3 regions of the Enterobacter kobei genome follow, and region 1 is predicted to be linked to each of the others. Evidence: predicted binding sites of a transcription regulator. Region 1 holds the regulator's gene; each other region holds the start of a gene.
What was found. The regulator Fur, encoded in region 1, represses iron uptake genes when iron is present. The targets are predictions, from matches to a motif close to ATAATAATGAGAACNACTATCAA.

Region 1 (10,146 bases):
CCGGCAACTTTATGGCCAACTACACCTATGGTGTATCGCTGCTGATCGCCAACGTGGCGATTGCCATTTCCGCCGTGGGTTACGGGACGGAACTGTTTGGCGCCACGCTCACCCCGGTACAAATTGGGCTGGCGACCATCGGGGTGCTGTGGATCTGCACCGTGGCGAACTTCGGCGGCGCGCGTATCACCGGACAACTGAGCAGCATCACCGTCTGGGGCGTGATTATCCCGGTCGTCGGTTTATGCATCATCGGGTGGTTCTGGTTTAGTCCTACGCTCTACGCCAACTCCTGGAACCCGCATCATGTGCCGTTCTTTACCGCCGTGGGCTCTTCTATCGCCATGACGCTGTGGGCTTTCCTCGGACTGGAATCGGCCTGCGCGAATGCGGAAGTGGTTGAGAACCCGGAAAAGAACGTGCCAATTGCGGTACTTGGCGGAACGCTGGGGGCGGCGGTGATCTATATCGTCTCAACCAACGTGATTGCCGGGATTGTGCCGAATATGGATCTGGCTAACTCCACGGCACCGTTCGGGCTGGCTTTCGCCCAGATGTTCACCCCGGAAGTCGGGAAGGTGATTATGGGTCTGATGGTGATGTCCTGCTGCGGTTCGCTTCTCGGCTGGCAGTTCACCATCGCGCAGGTGTTTAAATCCTCGGCTGACGAAGGTTATTTCCCCAAAATCTTCTCCCGCGTCACCAAAGCGGACGCACCGGTGCAGGGCATGCTGGCCATCGTGATTTTCCAGAGTGGATTGTCGCTGATGACCATTAGCCCGTCGCTGAACAGCCAGTTCAACGTGCTGGTCAACCTGGCGGTGGTGACGAACATCATTCCGTACATTCTGTCGATGGCCGCGCTGGTGATTATTCAGAAGGTCGCGAAGGTGGATCCGCGTAAAGCACGAGCAGCGAATATCGTGGCGCTCATTGGGGCGATTTACAGCTTCTATGCGCTCTACTCTTCCGGTCAGGAAGCGATGCTCTATGGGGCAATGGTGACCTTTATGGGCTGGACGCTGTACGGTCTGGTGTCACCACGGTTTGAATTGAAGAATAAGCATAGTTAGGTAAAAACAAAACGGCAGCCCGAGGGTTGCCGTTTTTATTGTTTTCTCCCTCTCCCCGTGGGAGAGGGCCGGGGTGAGGGCATCAGCCCGCACCGATAACGCACTTACGCGTTCTTCAGCACTTCGCTGACAATCTCTACGGCTTCTTTCTCAATCTGCTGACGGTGCTCAGCGCCGAGGAAGCTTTCGCAATAGATTTTATACGCGTCTTCCGTACCGGATGGACGTGCAGCGAACCAGCCGTTGTCGGTCATTACTTTCAGCCCCCCGATAGACGCGCCGTTACCCGGTGCAGCCGTCAGACGCGCGGTGATCGGATCACCTGCCAGGGTGTTAGCACTGACCATCTCCGGAGAGAGTTTAGACAGCGCCGCTTTCTGGGCTGAGGTCGCGCTCGCCTGAATACGGTTGTAGCTTGGCGCACCAAAACGTGCCGCCAGGTCGTTGTAATGTTCCTGCGGGTTCTTACCGGTGACCGCGGTGATCTCCGCCGCCAGCAGGCACATGATGATACCGTCTTTATCGGTTGACCATGGCGTGCCGTCGAAACGCAGGAAGGATGCCCCGGCGCTCTCTTCACCACCGAAGCCGAAGCTGCCGTCGTGCAGACCGTCAACAAACCATTTGAAGCCCACCGGCACTTCCACCAGCTTGCGGCCCAGCGCGTCGACCACGCGGTCGATCATCGCGGAAGAGACCAGCGTTTTACCAACAGCCACCTCTTTGCCCCACTGCGGACGATGCTGGAACAGGTAGTTGATCGCCACAGCCAGATAGTGGTTCGGGTTCATCAGCCCGGCAGGGGTGACGATACCGTGACGGTCATAATCCGGGTCGTTCGCAAACGCCAGATCGAATTTGTCGCGCAGTGCCAGCAGGCCCGCCATCGCACACTCGGAGGAGCAGTCCATACGGATCGCGCCGTCTTTATCCAGGTGCATAAAGCGGAAGGTCTGATCGACGTGATCGTTCACGATGGTCAGATCCAGCTTGTAATGCTCGGCAATACGTTTCCAGTACTCGATACCGGAACCGCCCAGCGGGTCCACGCCCAGCTTCAGGCCTGCTTTCTGAATCGCCGCCATGTCGACGATATCCGCCAGTCCCTCCACGAACGGCTGAACCAGATCCTGCTCTTTTACGTGACCGGACGCCATTGCCGCATCCAGAGAGATGCGTTTCACGCCTTTCAGACCGTCAGCCAACAGCGCGTTTGCGCGGTCTTCTACCACTTTGGTGACGTTAGTATCTGCCGGGCCACCGTTAGGCGGGTTGTATTTAATGCCCCCGTCTTCCGGCGGGTTGTGGGATGGAGTGATAACAATCCCGTCAGCCAGCGCGCCACCTTTTTTGTTGTGCACCAGGATAGCGTTAGACACCGCCGGCGTTGGCGTGAAGCCGTTATTCTCCTGCACAATCACGTCGACGCCGTTTGCCGCCAGCACTTCCAGCACAGAGATGAACGCCGGTTCAGACAGCGCATGGGTATCTTTCCCCACGTAGCACGGACCGGTAACGCCGTTTTTAGCGCGCTCTTCCGCAATGGCCTGAGCAATGGCCAGAATGTGCGGTTCGTTAAAGCTATGGCGTGCCGCGCTACCGCGGTGACCAGATGTACCAAACTTCACTGCGTGTTCTGCGTTGCCCACGACCGGTTTCAGCACGTAATACTGCGCGGTCAGCTGAGCGACGTTAATCAAATCGCTTTGTTGTGCAGGTTGGCCTGCACGGCTGTGATTTGCCATTACCGGGTCCTTCTGATGCAAGGGTTAAATTGTACCGCAAACCTTTTCAATCAATTCCGCCGGGAACTGCATGGACTGCATGATGTGTTCAATCATGCTGCACTTGCGGCCCGTATTGGTATTGGTGATCACCCAGTATGGGGTGCCAGGGACATGTTTAGGTTTGGTTTGGTTGCCATTTTGCAGCAGCGTTTGCTCGTCACCCGCGAAATAGACGCGAGTACGACCGTGCAGCGACTCGGTCGCTTCAGCAAACGCTTTGTTATCCAGGGAGTAAAGTGTAGACAGCACCAGCATAAAGCGGTTAACCGCCTTTTTCTGCTCCGCATACTCGTCGGACAGCAGCAGCTCGCGCATCGCGCGTACTTTATCTTTTACCGGCGTCACGGCAGGCTTTGCTTGTGCAACAACGCTCGGCTGAGACACGACATCTTTGGTGACTGGGGTAGCAGGCTGTGAAGCGGCGGAAATTTTAAGCATGCGCCGTAAAATGTCGGACGCGCTCTCCCCGATATGCCGCGTTTGGCTGGCAATATACTGATAGAGTTCGTCATCAACTTCGATTGTTTTCATCTTAATCCAGTGCGATATCTTATCTGAATACAAGTCATTGGGATTATAAGGTCAAATCCCAACAGCGGATAGCGTCAAACCAGGTTGGCGGCAAAAGTCAGATTAAACTGGAACCTTGCGGCCGGGCGGCAGAATGGTCAACATGATACCCTAACCTGACAAACGTAAAAAAAGAACTTTGCCATGAAATTGAATACCCGAGCGCAAACTGCACAATCGCCGAACAATAATTCTCCCATCGTACTGGTTCATGGACTTTTTGGCAGCCTGGATAACCTGGGCGTGCTGGCGCGCGATCTGGTTACCGATCACGATATTTTACAGGTCGATATGCGCAACCACGGACTTTCCGGGCGCGCAGACGAGATGACCTACGCGGCAATGGCGCAGGATCTCCTGGATACGCTCGACGCCCACAACCTGCAGAAAGTGACCCTCATCGGGCATTCGATGGGTGGTAAAGCGGTTATGGCGCTCACAGCATTGGCACCTGAGCGAATTTCCGGGCTGGTGGTGATTGATGTCGCCCCAGTGGATTACGACGTTCGCCGTCACGATGAGATCTTCGCGGCAATTAATGCGGTGACGGAGGCCGGCGTTTCCACCCGTCAGCAGGCAGCAGCCGTGATGCGTGAGCATCTTGATGAAGAAGGCGTAGTGCAATTCCTGCTGAAATCGTTTGTTGAGGGGCAATGGCGTTTTAACGTCCCGGTGCTGTGGGACCAGTATAATAACATCGTGGGCTGGGAGGCCGTCCCCGCCTGGCCGCATCCTACCCTCTTCATTCGTGGCGGTAACTCGCCTTACGTTACTGATGCTTACCGCGACACGCTGCTGGCACAATTCCCGCAGGCGCGCGCCCATGTAATTGCCGGTGCCGGGCATTGGGTACATGCGGAAAAACCTGATGCAGTCCTGCGCGCCATTCGTCGCTATCTCACTGATACGGCAAATTGATTAAAAAGAGAGCGACTGGAAGACGACGGGCTTCCAGTCGTTGGCGTGCCGTTTTTGCTGATGTATGATGGCGCGCTTATCGCCCGGGCATTAGCAGGGCGGCTTGTTTCCCCCGAAGTCTCTGAATCATGGCCAAAGAACAAACGGACCGTACGACACTAGATCTGTTCGCGAATGAGCGTCGACCGGGACGACCGAAAACGAATCCGCTTTCGCGCGACGAACAGCTGCGTATTAATAAACGCAACCAGCTTAAACGCGATAAAAATCGTGGGCTTAAGCGTGTCGAATTGAAGCTCAATGCTGACGCAGTCGATGCGCTTAACGAGCTGGCGGAAGCGCGTAATATCAGCCGCAGCGAGCTCATTGAAGAGATGCTGATCGCCCAGCTTGAGACATTGCGCAGCCAGGCATAAGTCTGAAAAACCCCTTTTTTACCCTTTTCATGTAGCACAGAGTGCAGTCCTGCGCGATAGCGGTTTCCGCAGGGTTGCCTGTTCTGCTATTATTGCCCTTATCCGTGGCCGAATTGCGCCACCATACCATTAAGTTTCAAGAGGTTATTTTACTCATGGCAATCATCGGCATTTTCTTCGGCAGTGATACCGGCAATACCGAAAATATCGCAAAAAACATTCAGAAACAGCTCGGTAAAGACGTTGCTGATGTGCATGACATCGCCAAGAGCAGCAAAGAAGATCTCGAGGGCTACGACATTCTGCTGCTGGGTATTCCAACCTGGTACTACGGTGAAGCACAGTGCGACTGGGATGATTTCTTCCCAACGCTGGAAGAGGTGGACTTCAACGGCAAGCTGGTTGCCCTGTTTGGCTGTGGCGATCAGGAAGACTATGCCGAGTACTTCTGCGACGCACTGGGCACCATCCGCGACATCATTGAGCCGAACGGCGCCGTTATTGTCGGTCACTGGCCCACTGCCGGTTACCACTTTGAAGCCTCCAAAGGTCTTGCCGATGACGATCACTTCGTGGGTCTGGCCATCGACGAAGACCGTCAGCCTGAGCTGACCGCTGAGCGCGTAGAGAAGTGGGTTAAGCAGATCCGTGAAGAACTGCACCTGGACGATATTCTCAACGCCTGATTTTCGCGGCGCAACGGCGGTTGCGCCCGTTTTCCAGGTAAAACCGATTAAATTAATTGCTACAAACTTTTAACTTTTTCGCTCAGACCTGTACAATGTTTCCCTGGTAAAATGTGGTTTTCATTTCACAAGTTTGTCGGTGATACCCCATTTTTATAAGCATACTTTGCCTGAGACTTGCAGTTTTCATTTAGCCGTGGCAGTTCTATAATGAGACGCAATATCCAAGGTGCATTTTCTGTCACTTCTTTCAGAAGTGAATCGTTTAGCAACAGGACAGATTCCGCATGACTGACAACAATACCGCATTAAAGAAGGCTGGCCTGAAAGTAACGCTTCCTCGGTTAAAAATCCTCGAAGTGCTTCAGGGTCCAGACAACCACCATGTCAGTGCGGAAGACCTCTATAAACGTCTTATCGACATGGGTGAAGAGATTGGTCTGGCCACCGTTTATCGCGTGCTGAACCAGTTTGATGACGCGGGCATTGTTACCCGTCATAATTTCGAAGGCGGTAAATCTGTATTCGAACTGACCCAGCAGCATCACCACGATCACCTGATCTGCCTCGATTGCGGCAAGGTCATTGAATTCAGCGATGATTCCATCGAATCGCGTCAGCGTGAAATCGCCGCTCGTCATGGCATCCGCCTGACCAACCACAGCCTGTACCTGTATGGTCACTGCGCTGAAGGTGATTGCCGCGAAAATGAACACGCGCACGACGCAAAATAAGTCACGTTCATACTCTGAGCCAGCCGTAAGGCTGGCTTTTTTTTGCCTTAAAAAGCCCGGTGGCGCTGCGCCTGGGCCTACGGACTATGACGCCTTTGTAGGCCCGGTAAGCGCAGCGCCACCGGGCGTAAAGCAACTTAATTATTGTTATTGCGTATCTCGTTCCAGATCTTATCGCAACGCTTCGCGACTTCCTGATCGTTACCCGTTTTACGCGCCTGGATACAGGCCTGATAATCCATCACACGAATATTCTCCTGCGTCGCGAATTGCTCATGCGCCTTCTCTTTCTTCAGCACATTCAGTACGCTCTGACAGGCTTCAATTTTCTCCGGCGAGCCTTGTGCGGTATTAATACAGGCGCTGTAAGCCTCCTTCAGCCTGGAATCTTCCTTCGGTGCCTGAGGCTGAGCGCAGGCCACCAGCCCCGATGCAAGCATCGCGACAATTACGATTTTTTTCATCATATGCAGTCTCCGGTCCGGCGGGCCTTAACCCGCCGGAAGGTTCATCAGAAGATGGTGAATGGGGCAATAACCATGAATTTCACGTCACGTTCATCCTGGAAGATGTTGCCGTAACCGCCCGCATAGCTCGGGATATCGGAGTGGTTGTCATACTGAGTGAAGTGCAGTTTGAACATCGTGCCCTTCGCGCGCCCATCCTGCAGGGTATAGATAGCATCCAGGCTGTAGGAGGACTCTTTCAGGCGATAGTTTGGATCGTAGTACGCATCCGGTGTGGCCATGTCGCCAGGTTTTGCGTCCCAGGCGTAAGCGTAAGAAGCGCCCACTGCCCAACCCGGCAGGTTCCAGTTTTTCAGATCATACATTGCGCCGAAGAAGACCGCTTTTTCACCATTGGCGTTGAAGTCTGAGCGGTTATCCCACCAGATATCCAGACGACCGTTAGATGACGCGTAAGTTGGCGTCATACGTTGCAGGAAGTAGCCCTGCTGCCCTTCCGCCTTCACCCATGTCCCTTCCAGGCGTAAATCAACCTGGCCCACTTTATAGCCGAAAGTCAGCGCCTGCAGCCACGCGGTGCCGTCATAAATGTCGTTGACGCCGCCATCGCTGACCTTGTCACGCGTACCATAGAACTGGTAGCTGGTGCTCAGTGGACTTCCTGCGATATCAAATTTGTAGCTGGCTTTAGCAAAATACTGATCGATATAGCCTTCCGCCTGACCAAATGCGGCTTCCAGTACCAGATCGTTTTTAAAGTCGTATTTCGCGCCCAGCGAGTGGAGATAATCGACTTTGGTTTTCTTATCGTTCTGGTAGAACTTGTCCATTTCAATGTGCCATGGAGCCTTATACTCGTTGGTCCACATATAGGAGAAGCTCAACGCACCCGCATCACCATAGTCAAAGTTCGCCCCGGCTTCTGCACCCTGATAGGTACCTGGCATGAAGCTCCAGTGTGGTGCTAACAGCGTCTGGCCGGTTGGCTGAATATACCCTCCACGCGCCCAGACCGGGCCGTATTTAAATTTCGCTGCGGCCTTGTACAGGCTGATACCGCTCTTATCACCGGACCAGTCTTCATCGTAAGCTTTGTTGCTGGAGGAGAAGGCAATTTCGTTAGGGTGGCCGCTGTCGCCGTTTTCCGCCATTTCAATCGCGGTGAATGCAGCGATATCCAGGCCGAACATATCTGCGGCATAGCCTGACTGGAAGTCCAGGTTGGCGTTCCATGTGGAGTGAGAAAGGTTGGTTTTATATTTGTCTTCGGCGACGTCTTTACGGTCACGTTCACGCTGCCAGTAATAGATGCCGCCCGTGAGGGTAGAATCGTCGATGAAACCCGCAGCTTTCGCCTCAGGTGTAACAACCAGGCCAGACATTGCTGTCACACCGGCAATAGCCAGCGCCAGCGCACTACGTTTGCCACTGAACGTACGCATAGATTATTCCTCTTTGACGAATTAAAGCGCCTAAAACGGCGAAAATAAAAAAGACCAGGCGGTCAGGGGTAGTTATAAATACCCTCGAATTAACTACCGTCTTTAGGTTATTTTTCGCGACGCGAATTATCAATGCTTTTCATCAGGCAAAAGTCAGGATTATGACGAAGTGCACATAATTGGTAGTGCTTTGTAACATTTGGCCGGAAGCGTGATTTGGCGGGGGTATAGCAGCGTATTTCAGGGTATTAGAACATTAGAAATCGCGTATTTTGCGAAATTTGCCATTTTCAAAAACAGACAAACTTTTTTAAAAAAAATAAGTAGCACCACATTGACCAAAAATAACGGCGGACATTTTTACAACGCCACTTTAACGATATGATCATTAATAAAAAAAACGCCGCAATAAGCGGCGTTTGTTTCTCATTGACCAGAGCGGCGTTATTATTCGCCGATCTTGGTCCAGGTGTCACGCAGACCGACGGTACGGTTAAATACCGGTTTTTCCGCAGTGCTGTAACGGCTGTCCAGGCAGAAGTAACCTTCACGCTCGAACTGGAACGCTTTACCTGCTTCAGCTGTTTTCAGCGATGGCTCAGCATAACCCTGTTTGATCACCAGAGATTCCGGGTTGATCGTCGCCAGGAAGTCTTCCGCCGCACCCGGGTTAGGCACGCTGAAAAGACGATCGTACAGACGGATTTCTACCGGCAGCGCGTGAGAAGCGCTTACCCAGTGGATAACGCCTTTCACCTTGCGACCATCGGCAGGATCTTTGCTCAGCGTTTCGGCATCGTATGAACAGAAGATGGTGGTGATATTCCCTTCTGCATCTTTCTCTACGCGCTCGGCTTTGATCACGTAGGCGTTACGCAGACGGACTTCTTTACCCAGCACCAGACGCTTGTACTGCTTGTTGGCTTCTTCACGGAAGTCAGCGCGGTCGATCCAGATTTCACCGCTGAACGGTACGTCACGGCTTCCCATTTCCGGTTTGTTCGGATGGTTAGGCATGGCAACCAGCTCACTCGCACCCTGAGGATAGTTTTCGATAACCAGTTTTACCGGGTCGATAACCGCCATCGCGCGCGGGGCATTTTCGTTGAGGTCTTCACGAATGCAGGACTCCAGCGACGCCATTTCAATGGTGTTATCCTGCTTGGTCACGCCGATGCGCTTGCAGAACTCACGAATAGAAGCAGCGGTGTAGCCACGACGACGCAGACCAGAAATGGTCGGCATACGCGGGTCGTCCCAGCCCTCAACGTGCTTGTCAGTCACCAGCAGGTTCAGCTTACGCTTGGACATCACGGTGTATTCCAGATTCAGACGAGAGAACTCGTACTGACGCGGATGCACAGGGATGGTGATGTTATCCAGCACCCAGTCGTACAGGCGACGGTTGTCCTGGAACTCAAGCGTACACAGCGAGTGGGTAATGCCTTCCAGCGCATCGCTGATGCAGTGGGTGAAGTCGTACATCGGGTAGATGCACCACTTGTTACCGGTCTGGTGGTGTTCAGCAAACTTAATGCGGTACAGCACCGGATCGCGCATCACGATGAACGGAGAAGCCATGTCGATTTTGGCACGCAGACAGGCTTTGCCTTCTTCAAAACCACCCGCACGCATTTTTTCAAACAGCGCCAGGTTCTCTTCCACGCTGCGATCGCGGAACGGACTGTTTTTGCCAGGCTGCGTCAGCGTACCGCGGTATTCACGGATTTCATCCGCGGACAGTTCATCGACGTACGCCAGACCTTTGTTGATCAGCTCAACCGCGTAAGCGTACAGCTGATCAAAATAGTCAGAGGAGTAGCAGATATCGCCAGACCAGTTGAAGCCCAGCCATTGCACGTCGTTCTTGATGGACTCAACGTATTCGATGTCTTCTTTTACTGGGTTGGTGTCATCGAAACGCAGGTTGCACTGCCCCTGATAGTCTTGCGCAATGCCAAAGTTCAGGCAGATGGATTTCGCATGACCAATATGCAGGTAGCCGTTCGGCTCCGGCGGGAAGCGGGTATGCACCGTGGTGTGCTTACCACTG
Region 2 (10,146 bases), 1.7 Mb from region 1:
TGGCGGCGCCTGCTGGCCTGCGCGCGACCATGGGTCTCGATCCGGGCCTGCGTACCGGCGTGAAAGTGGCGGTGGTTGACGGCACCGGCAAGCTGGTCGCCACTGACACCATCTATCCGCACACCGGACAGGCAGCGAAAGCGGCTGTCGTGGTTGCCGCTCTGTGTGAAAAATACAACGTCGAGCTGGTCGCCATCGGTAACGGTACGGCGTCCCGCGAGACTGAACGTTTCTTCCTCGACGTGCAGAAGCAGTTCCCGAAAGTCACGGCGCAGAAGGTGATCGTCAGCGAAGCGGGCGCATCAGTCTATTCCGCCTCCGAGCTGGCGGCGCAGGAATTCCCGGACCTGGACGTTTCATTGCGCGGCGCGGTCTCTATCGCCCGTCGTTTGCAGGATCCGCTGGCGGAGCTGGTGAAAATTGATCCGAAATCCATCGGCGTGGGCCAGTACCAGCACGATGTGAGCCAGACTCAGCTGGCACGCAAGCTGGATGCGGTCGTAGAAGACTGCGTAAACGCCGTCGGTGTTGACCTGAATACCGCCTCCGTGCCGCTGCTGACCCGCGTGGCGGGCTTAACCCGCATGATGGCGCAGAACATCGTCGCCTGGCGTGATGAGAACGGCCAGTTCCAGAACCGTCAGCAGCTGCTGAAGGTGAGCCGTCTGGGGCCGAAAGCGTTTGAGCAATGCGCGGGCTTCCTGCGCATCAACCACGGCGATAACCCGCTGGATGCCTCCACCGTTCACCCGGAAGCCTACCCGGTGGTGGAACGTATTCTGGCCGCCACCCAGCAGGCGCTAAAGGACCTGATGGGCGATAGCAGTGCCCTGCGCAACCTCAAAGCGGTGGATTTCACCGACGATAAATTTGGTGTGCCAACCGTCACCGATATCATCAAAGAGCTGGAAAAACCGGGCCGCGATCCGCGTCCTGAGTTCAAAACGGCGACCTTTGCTGACGGCATCGAGACCATGAACGATCTGCTGCCCGGCATGGTGCTGGAAGGTGCGGTAACTAACGTCACCAACTTCGGCGCGTTTGTGGATATCGGCGTGCATCAGGATGGCCTGGTTCACATCTCTTCTCTCGCCGACAAGTTCGTTGAAGACCCGCACACCGTGGTCAAAGCGGGCGACATCGTGAAGGTGAAAGTGCTGGAAGTGGACCTGCAGCGCAAACGTATCGCCCTGACCATGCGTCTGGACGAGCAGCCAGGCGACACCAACGCGCGTCGTGGCGGAAACGGCGGCGCTCGTGACTCTCAGCGCCCGGCCGCGAAAGCGGCAAAACCGCGCGGGCGTGATGCTCAGCCAGCGGGCAATAGTGCGATGATGGATGCGCTGGCGGCCGCGATGGGCAAGAAGCGCTAAGTGATAAACGCCCGGTGGCGCTACGCTTACCGGGCCTACGGTTTTGTAGGCCGGGCAAACGCAGTGCCGCCCGGCAAGCAGGCCGCAAAGAATGAAAACAAATAGAGTGCATCCATATTTAAACCACTAATTATCACTTCATTAACAAATAACCCTCTTCTCTTTATCTCCGCATTTCAGCAAATATTGAGCAAGGTCAAACAGGCCGTAAATTAATACACCAAACAACATTCCGTCACAGTTTTATTATTGCTGATAAAAACTATTCTCATTATCATCCCATAGTTGATAATTTAACCTTTCGTGGAAGCAGGCGTTATGCAATTCACTCCAGACAGTGCGTGGAAGATTACCGGTTTTACCCGCGAAATTAGCCCGGCCTATCGGCAAAAGCTGCTCTCGCTGGGCATGCTGCCCGGCTCGTCATTCCAGGTGGTGCGCGTGGCGCCGTTAGGCGATCCGGTTCACATTGAAACCCGACGCGTGAATCTGGTCCTGCGTAAAAAAGACCTCGCATTAATAGAAGTCGAAGCCTTATCCCGATAACGAGCCAGCGGTTTCAGTGAGTCTAAAAAAATGAAAAAATTAACTATTGGCTTAATTGGCAATCCTAATTCCGGCAAGACCACGCTATTTAACCAGCTCACGGGCGCGCGCCAGCGCGTCGGTAACTGGGCAGGCGTAACCGTTGAACGTAAAGAAGGCCAGTTCACGACAACGGATCATCAGGTCACTCTGGTTGACCTTCCCGGCACCTATTCCTTGACCACCATTTCGTCGCAGACCTCGCTCGATGAGCAAATTGCCTGCCACTACATTCTGAGCGGCGACGCGGATCTGCTGATCAACGTGGTCGACGCCTCCAACCTCGAGCGCAACCTCTACCTGACGCTGCAACTGCTGGAGCTGGGTATTCCCTGCATCGTGGCGCTCAACATGCTCGACATTGCAGAGAAACAAAAGCTGCGCATCGACGTCGATGCCCTCTCCGCGCGCCTGGGTTGCCCGGTAGTGCCGCTGGTCTCAACGCGCGCTCGCGGGATTGATGCCCTGAAGCTGGCGATTGACCGTCACACGGGAAATCACGACGTTGAGCTGGTGCATTACGCCCGCCCGCTGCTGCGCGAAGCCGATCTGCTGGCGCAGGAGATGGACAAAAGCATGCCTGCAAAACAGCGCCAGTGGCTCGGCCTGCAGATGCTGGAAGGCGATATCTATAGCCGCGCCTATGCCGGACATGCGGCAGATAAACTGGACGCGACGGTGGCCCGTCTCAGCGACGAGCTGGACGACCCGGCGCTGCACATCGCTGATGCACGATACCAGGCCATCGCCTCGATTTGCGACGTGGTCAGTAATGCCCTGACGGCGGAACCCAGCCGCTTTACGGCGGCGGTGGATAAGATTGTACTCAACCGCTTCCTCGGTTTGCCGATCTTCCTGCTGGTGATGTACGTGATGTTCCTGCTCGCCATCAACATCGGCGGCGCACTCCAGCCGATTTTTGACGCCGGTTCCGTCGCGATCTTTGTACACGGGATTCAGTGGGTGGGTTACACCCTGCACTTCCCGGAGTGGCTGACCATTTTCCTCGCTCAGGGGCTCGGCGGGGGCATTAACACCGTTCTGCCGCTGGTACCGCAGATCGGCATGATGTATCTGTTCCTCTCGTTCCTGGAAGATTCAGGTTATATGGCGCGCGCCGCGTTCGTCATGGACCGCCTGATGCAGGCCCTGGGTTTGCCCGGCAAATCCTTCGTACCGCTGATTGTCGGCTTCGGCTGTAACGTGCCGTCGGTCATGGGTGCCCGTACCCTGGATGCTCCGCGTGAACGCCTGATGACCATTATGATGGCGCCGTTTATGTCCTGCGGTGCGCGTCTGGCCATCTTCGCCGTCTTTGCGGCCGCCTTCTTTGGTCAGCAGGGCGCGCTGGCAGTCTTCTCGCTGTATGTTCTGGGCATCGTGATGGCGATCCTGACCGGTTTAATGCTCAAGCACACGATTATGCGCGGTGAAGCCTCACCGTTTGTCATGGAGCTGCCGGTCTATCACGTTCCACACCTGAAAAGCCTGGTGATCCAGACCTGGCAACGCCTGAAAGGGTTTGTGCTGCGCGCCGGTAAGGTGATTGTCATCGTCAGCATTTTCCTGAGCGCGCTGAACAGCTTCACCCTCAGCGGTCAGGCAGCAGATAACATCAACGATTCTGCCCTCGCCTCCGTCAGCCGCATCATCACGCCGGTCTTCAAACCGATTGGCGTGCATGAGGATAACTGGCAGGCGACCGTGGGCCTGTTCACCGGTGCGATGGCGAAAGAGGTGGTTGTCGGCACCCTGAACACGCTCTACACCGCGGAGAACATCCAGGAACAGGAATTTAATCCGGCAGCGTTTCACCTCGGTGATGAACTGCTGGGTGCCGTCGAGGAGACCTGGCAGAGCCTGAAAGATACCTTCAGCCTCAGCGTGCTGGCGAACCCGATTGAGGCCAGCAAAGGCGACGGTGAAATGGCGACGGGTGCCATGGGCGTGATGGGCGAGAAATTTGGTAGCGCATCTGCGGCCTACAGCTATCTCATCTTTGTTCTGCTCTATATTCCGTGCATCTCCGTCATGGGAGCGATTGCGCGTGAATCCAGTCGCGGCTGGATGGGCTTCTCCATTCTGTGGGGGCTGAATATCGCTTACTCGCTGGCGACGCTGTTTTATCAGACCGTTAATTTCAGTCAGCACCCACGCTACAGCCTGGTTTGTATCCTCGCGGTTGTCCTGTTTAACGTGATTGTTCTTGGCCTGCTGCGCCGGGCACGCAGCCGCGTCGATATCGACCTGCTGGCAAATCGTAAAACCGCCGCGACCTGCTGCAACAGCCCGGCGGGCGACTGTCACTAAGGAGCACACCATGGCGTCATTGATTCATGTGCGTGACATGCTGGCTCTGCAGGGCCGGATGGAGGCGAAACAGCTGAGCCTCAGCCTGCATACGCCCCAGCCGATGATCGATGCCATGCTGGAACGCCTTGAAGCCATGGGTAAAGCCGTGCGGATCCAGGAGGAGGCAGAGGGTTGCCTCTCTGGCAGTTGTAAAAGTTGTCCGGAAGGAAAGGCTTGCCTGCGGGAGTGGTGGGCACTGCGCTAATATTGCACTCATAAAGCCGGGCATCGCTGCCCGGCTTTATCATATTACTTATAGACGTCCGCGGTGGCGCGTACGTTTTTGGTCTGTTTTTCTGCACTGGTGACGACGTAGTACGTCCCGCCCATTTCATCCGCTTTCTTCGACAGCTCTTTTCTCGCATCCATCGGCGCGGTGGTGTCAGACGTAGAAATCTCACCGATTTTCGTCAGATTCATGCCGGCAACTTTATCTTTTTCCAGCTCTTTTGCCGCAAAGACGCCAAATGACAGTGACCCAATAACCAGAGAAGTGACAATACCTGTAACAAGTTTCATAGCCTGACTCTCCATAGGATTGTTGTTTTGATCATCGTAGGCATAACAACCGCAACGACATCTGGAGTATGGTTGCGGTGTGTAACTTTTTCCAGGCTGGATAGAAAATAATCAGTCTAAACGTTGACTTAACGCAATGAGCGCTGAACAAAATTCCGTCGGATGAGAGATAAACGGGGCATGCGCGGCTTTGGCAATGACCTGCGATTCGCTGTCCGGCCAGAGGGAGTCCAGCAAAGGCACCACTTTGCGCGGCACCAGCCCGTCAAGATAACCATAGATACGCAGATGCGGCATCGTCAGCGCGGCCAGCGGCTCACGCAGATCGACCGTTTTCAGAATTTCAAGGCCGCCGTTGAGCACCTCAACGTCCGGCATCGGCAAAGAGAGCACCACCTGCTTCAGCGCTCTGGCATCCTGTCGCGCGGTTTCGGTGCCCATCGTCTGTAGCGCGAGGAACCGCTCTACGGTCCGCTGGAAATCGTCACTCAGCTGCTGCTGGAAACCCGCCAGCACGTCAGGCTTTATGCCGGGCCACGTCTCCTGCGCGCTAAAGCAGGGCGATGAGGCCACCGTCACCAGCGCGTTTACGCGCTCGGGCCAGGAAAGCGCAATCTGGCTTGCCACCAGCCCACCCAGGCTCCAGCCCAGCCAGATGGCATGTTGTGGCGCCGCGTTCAGCACCTCCTGCGCCATCTCTTCGAGCGTCATCGCACCATAACCGTGGCTACGGCCATACCCCGGTAGATCAACCAGATGTAACGTAAATTGCGAGGCTAGTTCCTCGTTTATGCAATGCCATACTTCTGCATTCAGGCCCCATCCGTGCAGCAGCACAAGATGGCAATTTCCTGTCCCAACGGTCTGCCACCACAGCGTCTTCATCAGTTACTGTTCTCTTTTTTCACATGGAGGTTGAACATGCTAACAGTGCCCGGCTTGTGCTGGCTATGCAAAATGCCGCTTGCCCTTAGCGCCTGGGGCGTCTGTTCCGTCTGCACGCGTTCGCTGGAAAGGCGTATCACCACCTGCCCACAATGTGGTTTACCCGCCGCGAACCGCTATTTACCCTGTGGCCGCTGCCTGAAAAAACCCCCGCCGTGGAGCGCGCTGGTGGCGGTGGATGATTACGTTCGACCGCTGAGCAGGTTGATTCACGCCCTGAAGTTTTCCGGCCAGAGCTCGCTGGCACCGCCCCTTGCCCGCCTGTTATTGCTGGCGGTTTTACAGGCACGGCGAACCCGCGCCCTGCCGAAAATTGATATGGTGGTCAATGTTCCCCTGTATCGCCATCGCCACTGGCGGCGTGGTTACAATCAGAGCGACCTGCTCTGCCGTCCGCTCGCCCGCTGGCTCGGCTGTCGATACACTGCCAGCGCACTCACCCGCGTACATGCCACCGCCGTTCAGCATCAGCTCAACGCCCGGCTGCGCAAAAGAAACCTCAAAAATGCCTTTCGCCTTGAATTGGCGGTTAACGGCCTCCATATCGCGATTGTGGATGATGTCGTCACCACAGGCAGTACCGTTGCTGAACTTTCCCGACTGCTTTTGCGAAGCGGCGCCGCGTCGGTTCAGGTATGGTGTCTGTGCCGTACCTTGTAGCCCTTCTTCAATGGGCGTATGATTATACCCAGGTAATTTAGTCAACTATTAGGCCAAAGCTATGATCCGTATTTCCGATTCTGCACAAGCGCACTTTGCCAAACTGCTGGCAAATCAGGAAGAAGGGACGCAGATCCGCGTGTTTGTGATTAACCCGGGCACGCCGAATGCAGAATGCGGTGTCTCTTATTGTCCGCCAGACGCTGTGGAAGCAACTGACACTGCCCTTAAGTTTGAACAGCTCACCGCTTATGTTGATGAGCTGAGCGCGCCGTATCTTGAAGATGCGGAGATCGACTTCGTCACCGACCAGCTGGGCTCTCAGCTGACCCTGAAAGCGCCGAACGCCAAAATGCGTAAAGTCTCCGACGATGCCCCGCTGATGGAGCGCGTTGAATATCTGCTGCAATCCCAGATCAACCCCCAGCTGGCGGGTCATGGTGGTCGCGTTTCCCTGATGGAAATCACGGAAGACGGCCTGGCGATCCTGCAGTTTGGCGGCGGCTGTAACGGTTGCTCTATGGTCGATGTGACGCTGAAAGAAGGGATCGAGAAGCAGCTGCTGAACGAGTTCCCGGAACTGAAAGGCGTACGTGACCTGACCGAGCACCAGCGCGGCGAGCATTCTTACTACTAAGCCGTCTGCCTTTGCCCGGTGGCGCTGCGCTTACCGGGCCTACAAAACTGTTACTGTATCCCAATCGCAGGCCGGGTAAGGCTAAGCCGCCACCCGGCTTTTGTTTTCCCGCCGCGCCTCCTCTATATGTTGACCTGCGTCTCATAATTCACATTTTGCCTGCCTGGGTGATTCTCAACCACGCCATGTTACCCGTATCATTCTCGTGGGCACTAAGCACACTCATAACAGCCGACTAAACTTAATGGTTTGCAAGGCATCAGTATTAGTGCCGTTACTTCTCTGTTCCCAGTTGGGACAATCGGAATGTGTCGTTGAAACAATGACGTTACCCATAACAATTCAAAGGCCAGGTAAATCATGCCATTAGTCATCGTTGCTATCGGTGTTGTGTTATTACTGCTCTTGATGATCCGTTTCAAAATGAATGGATTTATCGCTCTGGTTCTGGTGGCACTTGCAGTCGGTCTGATGCAGGGTATGCCGCTGGTTAAAGTTATCAGCTCCATTAAAGCCGGTGTCGGCGGCACGCTCGGCAGCCTGGCGCTGATCATGGGCTTCGGTGCCATGCTCGGCAAAATGCTGGCAGACTGTGGCGGCGCGCAGCGTATTGCCACCACGCTTATCGACAAATTTGGTAAGAAGAACATTCAGTGGGCGGTGGTGTTGACCGGTTTTACCGTCGGTTTCGCGCTGTTCTATGAAGTGGGCTTCGTGCTGATGCTGCCACTGGTGTTCACCATCGCAGCGGCGGCTAACATTCCGCTGCTGTTTGTGGGTGTGCCAATGGCTGCGGCGCTGTCCGTGACCCACGGCTTCCTGCCACCTCACCCGGGCCCAACGGCAATCGCCACCATCTTCCACGCCGATATGGGTAAAACCCTGCTGTTCGGTACGATTCTGGCAATCCCGACCGTGATTCTGGCAGGCCCGGTATATGCCCGCTTCCTGAAAGGTATCGATAAGCCAATTCCGGAAGGTCTGTACAGCGCGAAAACCTTCACCGAAGAAGAGATGCCAGGCTTTGGCGTCAGCGTCTGGACCTCACTGGTACCGGTGATCCTGATGGCGATGCGCGCCGTGGCAGAGATGATCCTGCCGAAAGGTCATGCGTTCCTGGGCGTGGCAGAGTTCCTGGGCGATCCGGTCATGGCTACGCTGATTGCCGTCCTGATCGCGATGTTCACCTTCGGTCTGAACCGGGGTCGTTCAATGGATCAGATCAACGACACATTGACCTCTTCCATCAAAATTATTGCCATGATGCTCCTGATCATCGGCGGTGGCGGTGCGTTCAAGCAGGTGCTGGTTGACAGCGGCGTGGACAAATACATCGCTGCGATGATGCACGAAACCAACGTGTCGCCGCTCCTGATGGCCTGGTCTATTGCCGCGGTTCTGCGTATTGCGCTGGGTTCTGCAACCGTTGCTGCGATTACTGCAGGCGGTATCGTTGCGCCGCTGATTGCCACCACGGGCGTCAGTCCTGAGCTGATGGTTATCGCGGTCGGTTCCGGTAGCGTGATTTTCTCTCACGTGAACGACCCGGGCTTCTGGCTGTTTAAGGAGTACTTCAACCTGACCATCGGTGAAACCATCAAGTCCTGGTCCGCGCTGGAAACCATTATTTCGGTGTGTGGCCTGGTTGGGGTGCTGCTGTTGAATATGGTGGTTTGATGTCATAAGTCGGGTGGCGGCTTCGCCTTACCCGACCTACTGGCTCCATGTAGGCCCGGTAAGCGTAGCGCCACCGGGCAATAAAAAACCCGCCACTGGCGGGTTTTTTATCACTTCTTAGCAGCCGCTTTTCGCCGCTTATCCAAATCCTTAATCAGCCTGTTCACCCCGTCATCGGCAAACATCTTCTCAAGCGTTGTGGACAATTTGCGACGCCAGTTCTTGTACTGATAGCTGGTGCCCGGGATGTTCACCGGCTCCGCCATATCAATCCAGTCTTCCGGCTGAAGGCCAAGCAGAGCGCTGTTGCTGTCGGCAATATAGCGCTGCAAACCGCGGTTGAGCGTTGGCGTCATCGCCATCAGCGACGCCTTGTGACCGGCGCGCTTCGGCAGACAGCCATGCTTATGCAGCGCATCCAGCAGCCCCTGCTTCGCCAGCTCGCGATCCTGATACAGCCCGCGCAGAACCTCTTCATCAGGATAGAGACCCAGCGTTTTCCCGAGCGTCAGATCGCCACTTTCCCAGTAGCCTCTGAGCGTAGGAAGATCATGCGTCGTCGCGACTGCCATTGACTGTTCTGGATACGCTTTCGGCGCGCGGAAGGTTTTCTCATGGTCGTTTTCAAAATAGAGCACTTTATAGGAGTACACGCCGCTGTCGCGGAGCTTGCTGACAATTTCCACCGGCACGGTACCGAGATCTTCCCCGATCACCATACACTGGTGACGCTTACTCTCCAGGGCCAGGATCGACAGCAGATCGTCTACCGGATACTGGACGTACGCGCCGTGATCGGCCGTTTCGCCGTAAGGGATCCACCACAGGCGCAGTACGGACATGACGTGGTCAATACGCAGCGCGCCACAGTTTTGCATGTTCGCACGCAGCAGGTCGATAAACGGCTCGTACGCGCGCGCCGCCATCACGTGCGGATCCATCGGCGGCAAGCCCCAGTTCTGACCGAGCGGCCCAAGGATATCCGGCGGCGCACCGACGGACGCTTTCAGGCAGTAAAGCTCACGGTCACACCAGGTTTCCGCGCCCCCTTCTGCCACGCCGACGGCCAGATCGCGATACAGGCCGATCGGCATGTTGTAGCCCTGGCTTACCTGCCAGCAGGCGGCAAACTGGCTGTAGGCCAGCCACTGCAGCCACAGATAGAAATCCACCTCGTCGGCATGCGTTTTACAAAAGGCTTTGACTTCCGGGGTGTCCACGGACTGGTACGCTTCCGGCCAGACCGGCCAGCCCCAGCGCATTTCGTCCTCTTTCACCTGTTGCGCGTGCAGCGCATCGAATGCCGCTTGCCAGTAGAGGCTTTCGCCTTCCTGCGCCACAAACTGGCGGAAGGCCGCCATCTGATCGTCATTGCGCTTAGCAAAGCCTTTCCAGGCC
Region 3 (10,146 bases), 680 kb from region 1:
TCCGCGCTCAGGGTATGGATCCCCCGATGTACTGCTGCATAACCGTGGCGGTAGAACTCGGCTTCCGCATCCACCACCTGATTCGGTTTCTGCGCGCTGGCCGCGCTGTCGAGATAAGCCAGCGGCAGACCGTTCACTTCACGGGTCAGAACCGGGAAATCTGCCCGTACTTTCTCTACGGGAAAACTCATGCTTCGCCTCCGGGCAGACGCTGACCAATACGGGCCAACACCTGCTGCTTCAGTACGCCATCATGCAGCGCTTCCGTAAGCTCCGCCGCAAAGGCATAGATAATCATTTTCTGCGCCGCCTGCTGGTCGATACCGCGGGAACGCAGGTAGAACATCTGTTCGTCGTCGATCCGCCCGACCGTGGCGCCGTGGCTGCATTTTACGTCGTCGGCGTAAATCTCCAGCTGCGGCTTCGTATCGACCTCCGCCAGGCGTCCCAGCAGGAGATTGTTGTTGGTCATCTGCCCGTCAGTCTTGATGGCGTGTTGCGCGACGTTAATCAGACCATTAAATACCGCGCGTCCTTTATCGCTGACGATGGTTTTGTGCAGCTGGCGGCTGTTGCAGTAACCTTTGTTGTGCTCAAGCCACGTGCGCGTATCGCACACTTCTGATTTGACCGGCATCGCCAGGCTGTTGATACGCAGCGTGGTATTTTCACCGTTAAGCTGGGTACTGGTGTTATGGCGCAGCACCGCACCGCCGAGCAGGAAGCTATGGCTGTACGCCGCGGCATCCGGTCCCAGCAGGATATCGTTATGCGCGAAGTGGTGGCTCTGGGGGTTCTCAAACGCCAGCTTAATGTGGTGGAGCTGCGCATTGGCGGCAACGTTCATCGTCAGACGCGACCCGGTAAAGTGGCGGGTGTCATTGAGACTCACGTAATGCTCAATCACCGTCGCGTCGGCCCCTTCGGCCAGTTCAAGATGGTGGCGATAGTGGGCGGTGTTGATTTCATCGCCCTCTACGCCCTGGGTGATATGCATCAGAAGCAACGGCCTGGCCGGACGCTGGTTACGCTTAACCTGGATATGCGTCACGCTGCGGGCGAGGCTCTCGGTCAAATGCAGGAAAACCTCCGGCTGAACCGGGGCGCCCAGACTCTGGCGTTCGTCGTTAATCACAATCCCGTAACCGCTCTCCCGGGTGTCATCGCTCAGTTCAGGGTGATAAACGCCGTCGACAAAGACCAGCCGTACCGCATCCACGGTCAGCGCCAGGGCATCTCGTCGCTCCGGACCGATCGCCGCCGGACGCGCCACAAACTCGCCGCTCAGCAGGCCATCGAGCGGGGTATATTTCCAGTTTTCATGTTTACGCGTCGGCAGGCCGAGGCGCAGCATCTGCTGCAGGTGCTGCTGCGCCAGCTCAGAGCGATTCCCCTGCGCCTCAAACAGCCGGTGCCACTGCTGGAGAGCATTACTGCTGTTCGGTAAGCCAGCCATAACCCTGCTCCTCCAGTTGTTTAACCAGCGTGAAATCACCGGATTTCACAATGCGTCCCTGGTAAAGCACGTGGACGTAATCCGGCTTGATGTAGTCGAGAATACGCTGGTAGTGAGTGACGATGATGAACGAACGCTTGCCGTCACGCAGGGCGTTCACCCCGTCAGCGACAATCTTCAGGGCGTCGATATCCAGACCGGAGTCGGTCTCATCCAGAATGCACAGCTGTGGCTCCAGCACCGCCATCTGCAGAATATCGTTACGCTTTTTCTCGCCACCGGAAAAACCAACGTTGACCGAACGGGTCAGCAGGTCTTCCGGCATTTTCAGCAGTTTGATCTTCTCTTCCATCAGATCCTGGAAGTCGAAGCGATCCAGGGCCTCAAATCCGCGGTACTTGCGCACCGCATTCAGCGCCGTCTGAAGGAAGAACTGGTTGCTGACGCCCGGAATTTCGACCGGATACTGGAAGGCCATGAAGATACCTTCACCCGCGCGATCTTCCGGCGACATCTCCAGAAGATCTTTGCCGTTAAATTCGACCGAGCCGTGCGTCACTTCGTAATCTTCACGTCCCGCCAGCGTCGCTGAAAGCGTACTTTTCCCGGAGCCGTTAGGCCCCATGATGGCATGAACTTCACCCGGCTTGACGTCAAAATTGAGGCCACGCAGGATCGCTTTATCTTCCACGCTAACCTGTAAATCTTTAATACGTAACATGTGCTTTCCCTTAACCGACGCTGTGTTCAAGACTGATGGCGAGGAGTTTTTGTGCTTCAACGGCGAATTCCAGCGGCAGTTCAGAGAACACGTCCTTACAGAAGCCGTTCACAATCATCGAAATGGCATCTTCTTCACTGATCCCGCGCTGCAGGCAGTAGAAGAGCTGATCTTCCCCAATACGCGACGTCGTCGCCTCATGCTCCAGCTGTGCTGAATTATTACGGCACTCGACGTACGGGAAGGTATGCGCTCCGCAGTCGGCCCCGATAAGCATCGAGTCACACTGGGTGAAGTTACGGGCGTTGGTAGCCGTTGGCATGATTTTCACCAGCCCGCGATAGCTGTTCTGGCTGTGCCCGGCGGAGATCCCTTTCGAGATGATGGTTGATTTGGTGTTTTTACCGATGTGGATCATCTTGGTGCCGGTATCGGCCTGCTGATGACCGCTGGTCAGCGCCACAGAATAAAACTCACCGATGGAGTTATCCCCGCGCAGAATGCAGCTCGGGTACTTCCAGGTAATGGCTGAGCCGGTTTCCGACTGCGTCCAGGACATTTTGCTGTTTTCACCTTCACACAGCGCACGCTTGGTGACGAAGTTCAGGATCCCACCGGTATTGCCGTCGCCGGGGAACCAGTTCTGCACCGTTGAGTATTTGACCTCAGCGTCTTTTTGAATAATGACTTCAACGACCGCCGCGTGCAGCTGATAGCTGTCGCGTACCGGGGCGGAGCACCCTTCGATATAGCTGACGTAGCTGCCTTCATCCGCCACCAGAATAGTGCGTTCGAACTGTCCGGTTTTTTCGGCGTTAATGCGGAAATAGGTGGAGAGCTCCATCGGACAGCGCACGCCTTTCGGCACGTAGATAAAGGTCCCGTCCGACGCCACCGCCGCGTTGAGCGCGGCGAAGAAATTATCGTTACTCGGTACCACGGTGCCGATGTACTTTTTCACCAGCTCAGGATGGTCATGAATCGCTTCGCCAAAGGAGCAGAAAATAATCCCCTGCTCCGCCAGCTTTTCACGATAGGTGGTCGCCACCGAAACGGAGTCAAAAATAGCGTCTACGGCGACCTCTTTCCCCTCGCGCACGGGGACGCCGAGCTGATTGAACGCTTCTTCCACCTCTTTACTGAGGAAGCTGTTCTCCGCACCGGTCTGCTGTACTGCACCGGGCTGCGAAGCACACGTATCATCGCAGCTGCCGCAGGATGGCGCAGAGTAGTAGCTGTAATCCTGATAATTCAGCTTGTCATAATGGGCTTTCAGCCAGTGCGGTTCTTCCATCTCCAGCCAGGCACGGTAAGCGCTCAGGCGGAATTCCAGCATCCACTCGGGTTCGTTGCGTTTGGCCGAGATGGCGCGCACGACATCTTCGTTGATGCCTTTCGCCAGCTCATCGGTCTGCAGCTGCGTGAAGAACCCTTCTTTATAATTAAGGTGCCCGCCGCTCCAGGTATTTACATCACTCGTTGCTTCAGTATTACGAGACATAGTACCGCCTATACCCCAAAGCTTTCGCCGCAGCCGCATTCGTTCTGGGCTTTCGGGTTATGAAATTTGAATAACTGGTTTAAACCTTCCCGTACATAATCCACTTCCGTGCCGTCGATAAACGGCATGGCCTGCAGCGCGACGTACAGCTTCGCACCGTCGGTTTCAAAGACCAGATCATCTTTTTCGGGTTCGGTGACAGTATCCAGCACGTAGCCAAAGCCCGCGCAACCGGTCTGCTTAACGCCTAAACGTACGCCGAGGATCTCGGGCTTTTTCGCCACCAGCTCGTGGATATGCGCTGCCGCCGCAGGCGTGAGCGTCAAACCGCGCCAGGCAAAATCGGCAGGATTGAAGGTTTCTGAATGCAGTTCCATAGGTCCACCTCATCTGATTAGCCATCAGGGCATAACACCATGTTAGTGATAACGATTATCACTTCAACCCTCTGTCAGCAGGGGCATTCGGCTAAACCGCCCTTTTTGTCTACTTTTATTAAGCATAGACCCTGTCTGAAGATGCGGGCGGGATGGATGTAATTGTTCAATACTTTGAAAAATAATGGCTTATTTAATCAGCGAGAAAGCGCAAAACGGGGACGTAAAATATGCATCGGAAATGCCTATTTTTAAGATAGCTTTTGCTCTGGAAAGGAGAAAAAACAAAAAAAAGGCCGCAAGGCCTCAGATAATCAGTGGTGAAATGAAACGCTAAATCCCTGCTCACGCCAGTGATCGAGCTGTTCCTGTTGACGGGGCGTTGGTGATGTTCCCGTCCAGACGAAGATTTTTTGCCCGGGGAACAGTTCAGGACGCGGCGAATCAATGGGTTCCGCCAGCACGTCAATATGCCAGCCTTTCTGGGCTAAACGCGCGGCTTCAAGCCAAAGATGTGTACGGTCATCGCATTCCCAGCCAATCAGCAGTGCGTCTTTACCCGCTTTCTTGCGCGATTCCGCGAGGCTTGCAATCGCAAATTCAATCAGGACACCGTCAAACAGACTCGCCATATGGCGTACGGTGTTTTGATCCTGATTCATTCGCTGACGGACGGGTGAAATGATGTTATCGATCAGCGCATCCATCGCGTGATCGCGGCGGAATTCACCGATTTTGGCGCGCAGCTTTGCCGGGCTGGCGTAACGCAGAACGGTCATCATCTCTTCCTGGAAAGAAGCCCAGTTACCCTGAGTCATCACTTCCTTATTTTCCAGCAAGGATTTTACTTTTCCGACCGAAACGCCGCTTTTCATCAGGCGCTTGATCTCTTCGATACGCAGGATATCTTCGTCGTCAAACTGACGATGACCCCCTTCGCTGCGCTGCGGCTTCAACAATCCATAACGGCGCTGCCAGGCACGCAGCGTAACGGGGTTGATACCGCATCGTTCGGCCACTTCGCCGATACTGTAATAGGCCATTAACTCCCTCACGCTCAGAACTTCCATACCTAACTACACCAACCTTATCAGATTGTACAAACCATTTGTAGAATTCAGACCTCATTTTGCACGGGTGAATGGCCTGCAAGGCCATCCAGCTGTTAATACATTGTTGTACAAATCTTGCCTGCCGTACAGTCAAGTCTGCAGGTTTTTGTACAGCTTCGTCAGAAATCGTATTTTTTCTCTGGCCATGCGATAGCCGGGATACCGCCGTGTCGGGGGCTGGCAAAAAGATGCCCCTGGAACTGAGAAATGCCCGCAGACTCGAGCCACATCCACTCTTCCGCCTTCTCCACGCCCACCGCGCAAAATTGTATTTCCAGTGAGGCACAGCATTTGATTATCGCCTGAATAATGGCCTGCCGTGGGCCACTTTTATGCACGTTCGCGACCAGATCGCGATTAATCTTAATTCTGTCCGGCTGGAATTGCGCCAGGAGCTGCAACCCGGCAAAACCGGCACCGAAGTGATCGATGGTTACGCTGATACCCGCACTTTTTAGCTGTCTGACCGAATGCGTAAACTCATCGAAACGGGAAATGGCTTCACTTTCGGTAAACTCCACCACAATTTGCTCCGGCACAAAGCCATTTGCATCAATAGCGGTGAGCAGAAAGTCCACGGCATTGGGCACGTTGACCAGCGTCATAGGCAGCAGGTTGATGGATAAAGTCTGATCCTGTAACCCCAGCGCGCTGGCCATGGAGAGAGCCACCTGTTTGCTTTGCAAATCAGAAGCATGCACTTCTTCACGCGTGCGATTGGCGAAATACGCTCCCGGTGAGTCACCGGATGGAGTGCGCAGAAGCGCTTCCCAGGAGACAACCTGCTGCATGAAAGGATCGACGATAGGCTGAAACGCAAAGCTACAGTCCGCCCCTTTTGCCACGACTTCAGGCTGCGCAGATAAGCGCGTTTCTTCCGGGACGAAATCCCAGGAATCCGCAGGCGGCAGCTCAAAATAGTTGGCTTTCTCTGTGGCCTCGACAAAGGTGCGGAAAAACTGCAGCGCACGGTCGTTGTAGGTCAACTGGTAGCGGGTTGTGCCTTTATCAAGCACCTGCTGGAGCACCTCTTCCCTGTCGTACTGGCGCAAATCAAAGAGTTCCATACCCGCTTTACCGAAACGCCGTGAAGGCCCGTGATCGCGCATCAGCTCGACCACATTATGGTGGCGCGTATCAGAGCAGATCTGTTCGTAGATGGACGTTACGTTTTCCGCAGGCCCTTCAAGCAATTGAAAAAAATGTGTGCCGTTGAACAGCAAGATCCCCGTGACGCTGGATTGTCGGTTTTTACTATTTGCAGCAGCGACCATATTTTCCAGCGCTTTCACTGGCACGTCCTCGCAGATGTGACTGCGGTAAATGATGGTTGTAAGCATGCGAGTCCTGGGGGGTTAAGGTTTACCACAAAAACATGTGGGGAGACTTCTTTTTATAGCACATTAATTGCCTGACAAATAATTTACATCTCAATCATTTACGGCCGTTAATGGTGCATTTATGGGGCGCTGTACAACTTAACAGTGGCTCGTCAATTTGTACAATATATTCTGTAACATTACCGTTTCATGAACAACACACAACAAATTGAAAAATAAAGAATTTATAAAATATATCCTGATTTTATTAAAAATCTGTACATTTTTTATGTACAGATTTGGAAATTGTGTATACCTTAAATGTAACGTTACTGATTACAAAATTTTACAGGAGCGAAACATGCAGCAGAAAGGTTACGTCGCAGATTCCGCAGCAGCGATCGCACAGTACTTCGAAAAAGCCGCGCTTCCCACTCAACAGGAAACGCTGGGACAAGTTGTGGTTGAAATCCTGAGCGACGGGCGAAACCTTAATCGCAAATCGCTCTGTACCAAGCTGTTAAGCCGCCTCGAAAAAGCCGATGGCCCTGAAGAGGAAGAGCACTATCACATGCTGCTTGGTCTGCTCTTCGAACGGTAAGGTTATGAATAGCAGTGACGCAGATAAGCTGACTGACCAGTTGATTGGGGAAGCCGTTCTTTCACTGTTGAAAGAGCACGGCCCGATCACCACTGAGGCTCTTGTACAGCGTCTGCGGGATATGAAAGTACATGAAAAGGATCCCCGGCGGCGGGAGACACTGGCGAAGGTAATTGCCGAAATCGGCTCAAACAGCTTGCCATTAAAACGTCGCAGAACCGCGCAAGGACGAATAACAAGAGAGGGACCTCTCAATGATAACCGAGACAATGTAGTGCCGTTATTTGGAAATGGAAAACCGTCCGATCCCAAAAAAATACATTGACTGCAATTTAACAGCTACGGTGAGAACAAATGAGACAAAATATTCAGCTTCAACCCGAATACCATTCTGCTTTTTTAGAAAGCGCGCTGTCGGAGTATTTCCGTCACGCAGGCGATCGTTTTGCTGAAGAGTCCGCTGTTTTTTCTACTGCAGTACGCTGTGTTCTGGCTTCCGAAGGCCATCTGTCAAATAAAGCCATCATTCTGTGGCTCATCCAGACGCTGGAAGCCACCCATGATGTTGTTCAGGCGGATGTTATTCGTAAGACGCTTGAAATCGTCGTGGGTTACACCATGGACGACCTTTAATTCCCAGCCGCTGCTCTCGTGTCATCGTCAAAACTGACGAACATTTGACGATGACACGCCCCCGCCCTCATAACACCCTGTAAAACAAGCACTTTAAATATGGCATGGTTTCTGCTTAATCCCTTTTACGGGACTGGGCTTACCAGTCATTTTGCTTCATTTCTTAACAGGTCTGTTATTGATGAAAAAAATCGCCAGCGTCTGCCCTTACTGTGGTGCAGGCTGCAAATTAAACCTTGTTGTTGAAAATAACCGTATCCTCCGCGCCGAAGCGGCAGAGGGGGTCACAAACCAGGGGACCTTGTGCCTGAAAGGATTTTACGGCTGGGACTTCCTCAACGACACCCGTCTGCTCACTCCCCGCCTGACCCAACCGATGATCCGTTATCATAAGGGAGAGGTATTCACCCCCGTAACCTGGGAAGAGGCTATCCGCTACACCGCCCACAAGCTCAGCAGTATCAAAGCGCAATTCGGTCCGCGCGCGATCATGACCACCGGTTCATCACGCGGCACCGGTAATGAAACCAACTACGTGATGCAAAAATTTGCCCGTGCGGTGTTGAACACGAACAACGTAGACTGCTGTGCGCGCGTTTGTCACGGCCCTTCCGTGGCCGGTTTACAAGAGACACTTGGCAACGGCGCAATGAGTAATTCAATCAACGATATTGAAAACTCAAAATGTCTGCTGGTATTTGGCTACAACTGCGCAGACTCCCACCCTATCGTCGCCCGTCGCGTGCTGAAAGCCCGGGAAAACGGTGCAAAAATCATCGTCTGCGATCCGCGCCGCATCGAAACGGCGCGCATTGCCGACCAGCATCTGCAGTTGAAAAACGGCAGTAACATGGCGCTGGTCAACGCTTTTGGCTATGTGCTGCTGGAAGAGGAGCTGTACGACAAAAACTACGTCGCACGCTTTACTGAAGGGCTTGAAGCCTATCGGCAGACGGTCAAAGAGTATGCCCCAGAGCGGGTTGAACACCTCACCGGCATTCCCGCCAGTGATGTTCGTCAGGCAATGCGTACGTTCGCGGCGGCCCCTTCCGCCACCGTGATGTGGGGAATGGGCGTGACCCAGTTTGGTCAGGCTGTGGATGTGGTTAAAGGACTTTCCAGCCTGGCGTTGCTGACCGGCAACCTCGGCCGTCCTGCCGTCGGCGTCGGTCCCGTGCGTGGACAAAACAATGTTCAGGGTGCCTGTGACATGGGCGTGCTGCCGAATATGTTCCCCGGCTATCAGGATGTGACCGATCCCGCCGTCAGACAGAAGTTCGCCGATGCCTGGGGAATTGACGTCAACAAGATGGACGATCGCGTCGGGACGCGCATTACCGAAGTGCCTCACCTGGCGCTGGAAGGCAAGGTCAAAGCCTATTTCATCATGGGGGAAGATCCGCTCCAGACGGAAGCCGATCTCGGCCTGGTCCGCAGCGGTTTTGACGCTCTCGATTTTGTCGTGGTTCAGGACATCTTTATGACCAAAACGGCGGAAGTGGCTGACGTGCTGCTCCCTGCCACCTCCTGGGGGGAACACGGCGGCGTCTTTACCTGTGCCGACCGGGGGTTCCAGCGTTTTGGCCAGGCCATTCAGGCCAGCGGCAACGTTAAGCGTGACTGGGAGATCATCAGCCTGCTCGCCACCGAAATGGGCTATCCGATGCACTACGACGATAACCAGCAGATCTGGGACGAGATGCGCGCGTTGTGCCCTCTTTTCTATGGCGTGACCTATGAAAAAATGGGCGAAATGGGCCACGTGCAGTGGCCGTGCCCGACGCTGGATCATCCGGGAACGCCATACCTGTACAAAGACAATCAATTCGACACCCCAACCGGCAAGGGGCAGCTCTTTGCTGCACCGTGGCGCGCACCGGCAGAAACCCCTGATGATGACTACCCTCTTGTGCTCTGCACGGTGCGTGAAGTGGGACATTATTCGTGCCGATCAATGACCGGGAACTGCGCCGCGCTGCAAAGCCTGGCCGACGAACCTGGCCGGGTACAGATGCATCCAGCCGATGCGGATAAGCTGGGCATCCGTGACGGCCAGCTGGTGTGGGTTCGTTCACGCAGGGGCAAGGTCATCACCCGCGCCAGCATCAGTGAGCGTATCAACGCCGGTGCGGTCTATATGACCTACCAGTGGTGGATTGGCGCCTGCAACGAGTTAACGCAGGACAACCTTGACCCTGTCTCTAAAACGCCGGAAACCAAGTACTGCGCGGTAACGCTGGAAGCCATTGAGGACCAGCGCTGGGCGGAGGATTTTGCGGCATCGTCTTACCAGACGATGAAAACGCGGTTGATCAATGCCGTGAACGTGTAAGGAAAAGAGGCTTAACGGTTTTGTAATTCGCAGAAACAGGGGCGCGATAATGAATGACACTATTGCGCCCCTGGTATGATATTGGGAATACTGG

Region 2: a site for Fur is predicted at 1,629-1,651, ahead of feoA (ferrous iron transporter A). Genes of this name have one in related genera too.
Region 3: a site for Fur is predicted at 4,095-4,117, ahead of sufA (Fe-S cluster assembly scaffold SufA). Genes of this name have one in related genera too.

The regions. Positions count from the first base shown of each region.
Region 1 is NZ_CP017181.1:1,291,539-1,301,684, reverse strand. Features, by position in the region: gene potE (putrescine-ornithine antiporter) at 1-1,073, shown strand, start outside; gene pgm (phosphoglucomutase (alpha-D-glucose-1,6-bisphosphate-dependent)) at 1,178-2,818, opposite strand; gene seqA (replication initiation negative regulator SeqA) at 2,843-3,391, opposite strand; gene ybfF (esterase) at 3,575-4,348, shown strand; gene ybfE (LexA regulated protein) at 4,477-4,764, shown strand; gene fldA (flavodoxin FldA) at 4,920-5,450, shown strand; gene fur (ferric iron uptake transcriptional regulator) at 5,738-6,184, shown strand; gene chiQ (ChiQ/YbfN family lipoprotein) at 6,322-6,648, opposite strand; gene chiP (chitoporin ChiP) at 6,696-8,093, opposite strand; gene glnS (glutamine--tRNA ligase) at 8,541-10,146, opposite strand, start outside.
Region 2 is NZ_CP017181.1:4,508,308-4,518,453, forward strand. Features, by position in the region: gene BFV64_RS21960 (Tex family protein) at 1-1,373, shown strand, start outside; gene feoA (ferrous iron transporter A) at 1,692-1,919, shown strand; gene feoB (Fe(2+) transporter permease subunit FeoB) at 1,950-4,268, shown strand; gene feoC ([Fe-S]-dependent transcriptional repressor FeoC) at 4,279-4,515, shown strand; gene BFV64_RS21980 (YdgH/BhsA/McbA-like domain containing protein) at 4,560-4,829, opposite strand; gene bioH (pimeloyl-ACP methyl ester esterase BioH) at 4,941-5,714, opposite strand; gene gntX (DNA utilization protein GntX) at 5,751-6,434, shown strand; gene nfuA (Fe-S biogenesis protein NfuA) at 6,496-7,071, shown strand; gene gntT (gluconate transporter) at 7,432-8,748, shown strand; gene malQ (4-alpha-glucanotransferase) at 8,859-10,146, opposite strand, start outside.
Region 3 is NZ_CP017181.1:1,968,267-1,978,412, reverse strand. Features, by position in the region: gene sufS (cysteine desulfurase SufS) at 1-191, opposite strand, end outside; gene sufD (Fe-S cluster assembly protein SufD) at 188-1,456, opposite strand; gene sufC (Fe-S cluster assembly ATPase SufC) at 1,431-2,177, opposite strand; gene sufB (Fe-S cluster assembly protein SufB) at 2,188-3,678, opposite strand; gene sufA (Fe-S cluster assembly scaffold SufA) at 3,687-4,055, opposite strand; gene BFV64_RS09480 (MerR family transcriptional regulator) at 4,370-5,098, opposite strand; gene BFV64_RS09475 (diguanylate phosphodiesterase) at 5,287-6,507, opposite strand; gene ycgZ (regulatory protein YcgZ) at 6,848-7,087, shown strand; gene BFV64_RS09465 (hypothetical protein) at 7,092-7,412, shown strand; gene BFV64_RS09460 (biofilm/acid-resistance regulator YmgB/AriR) at 7,442-7,720, shown strand; gene fdhF (formate dehydrogenase subunit alpha) at 7,902-10,052, shown strand.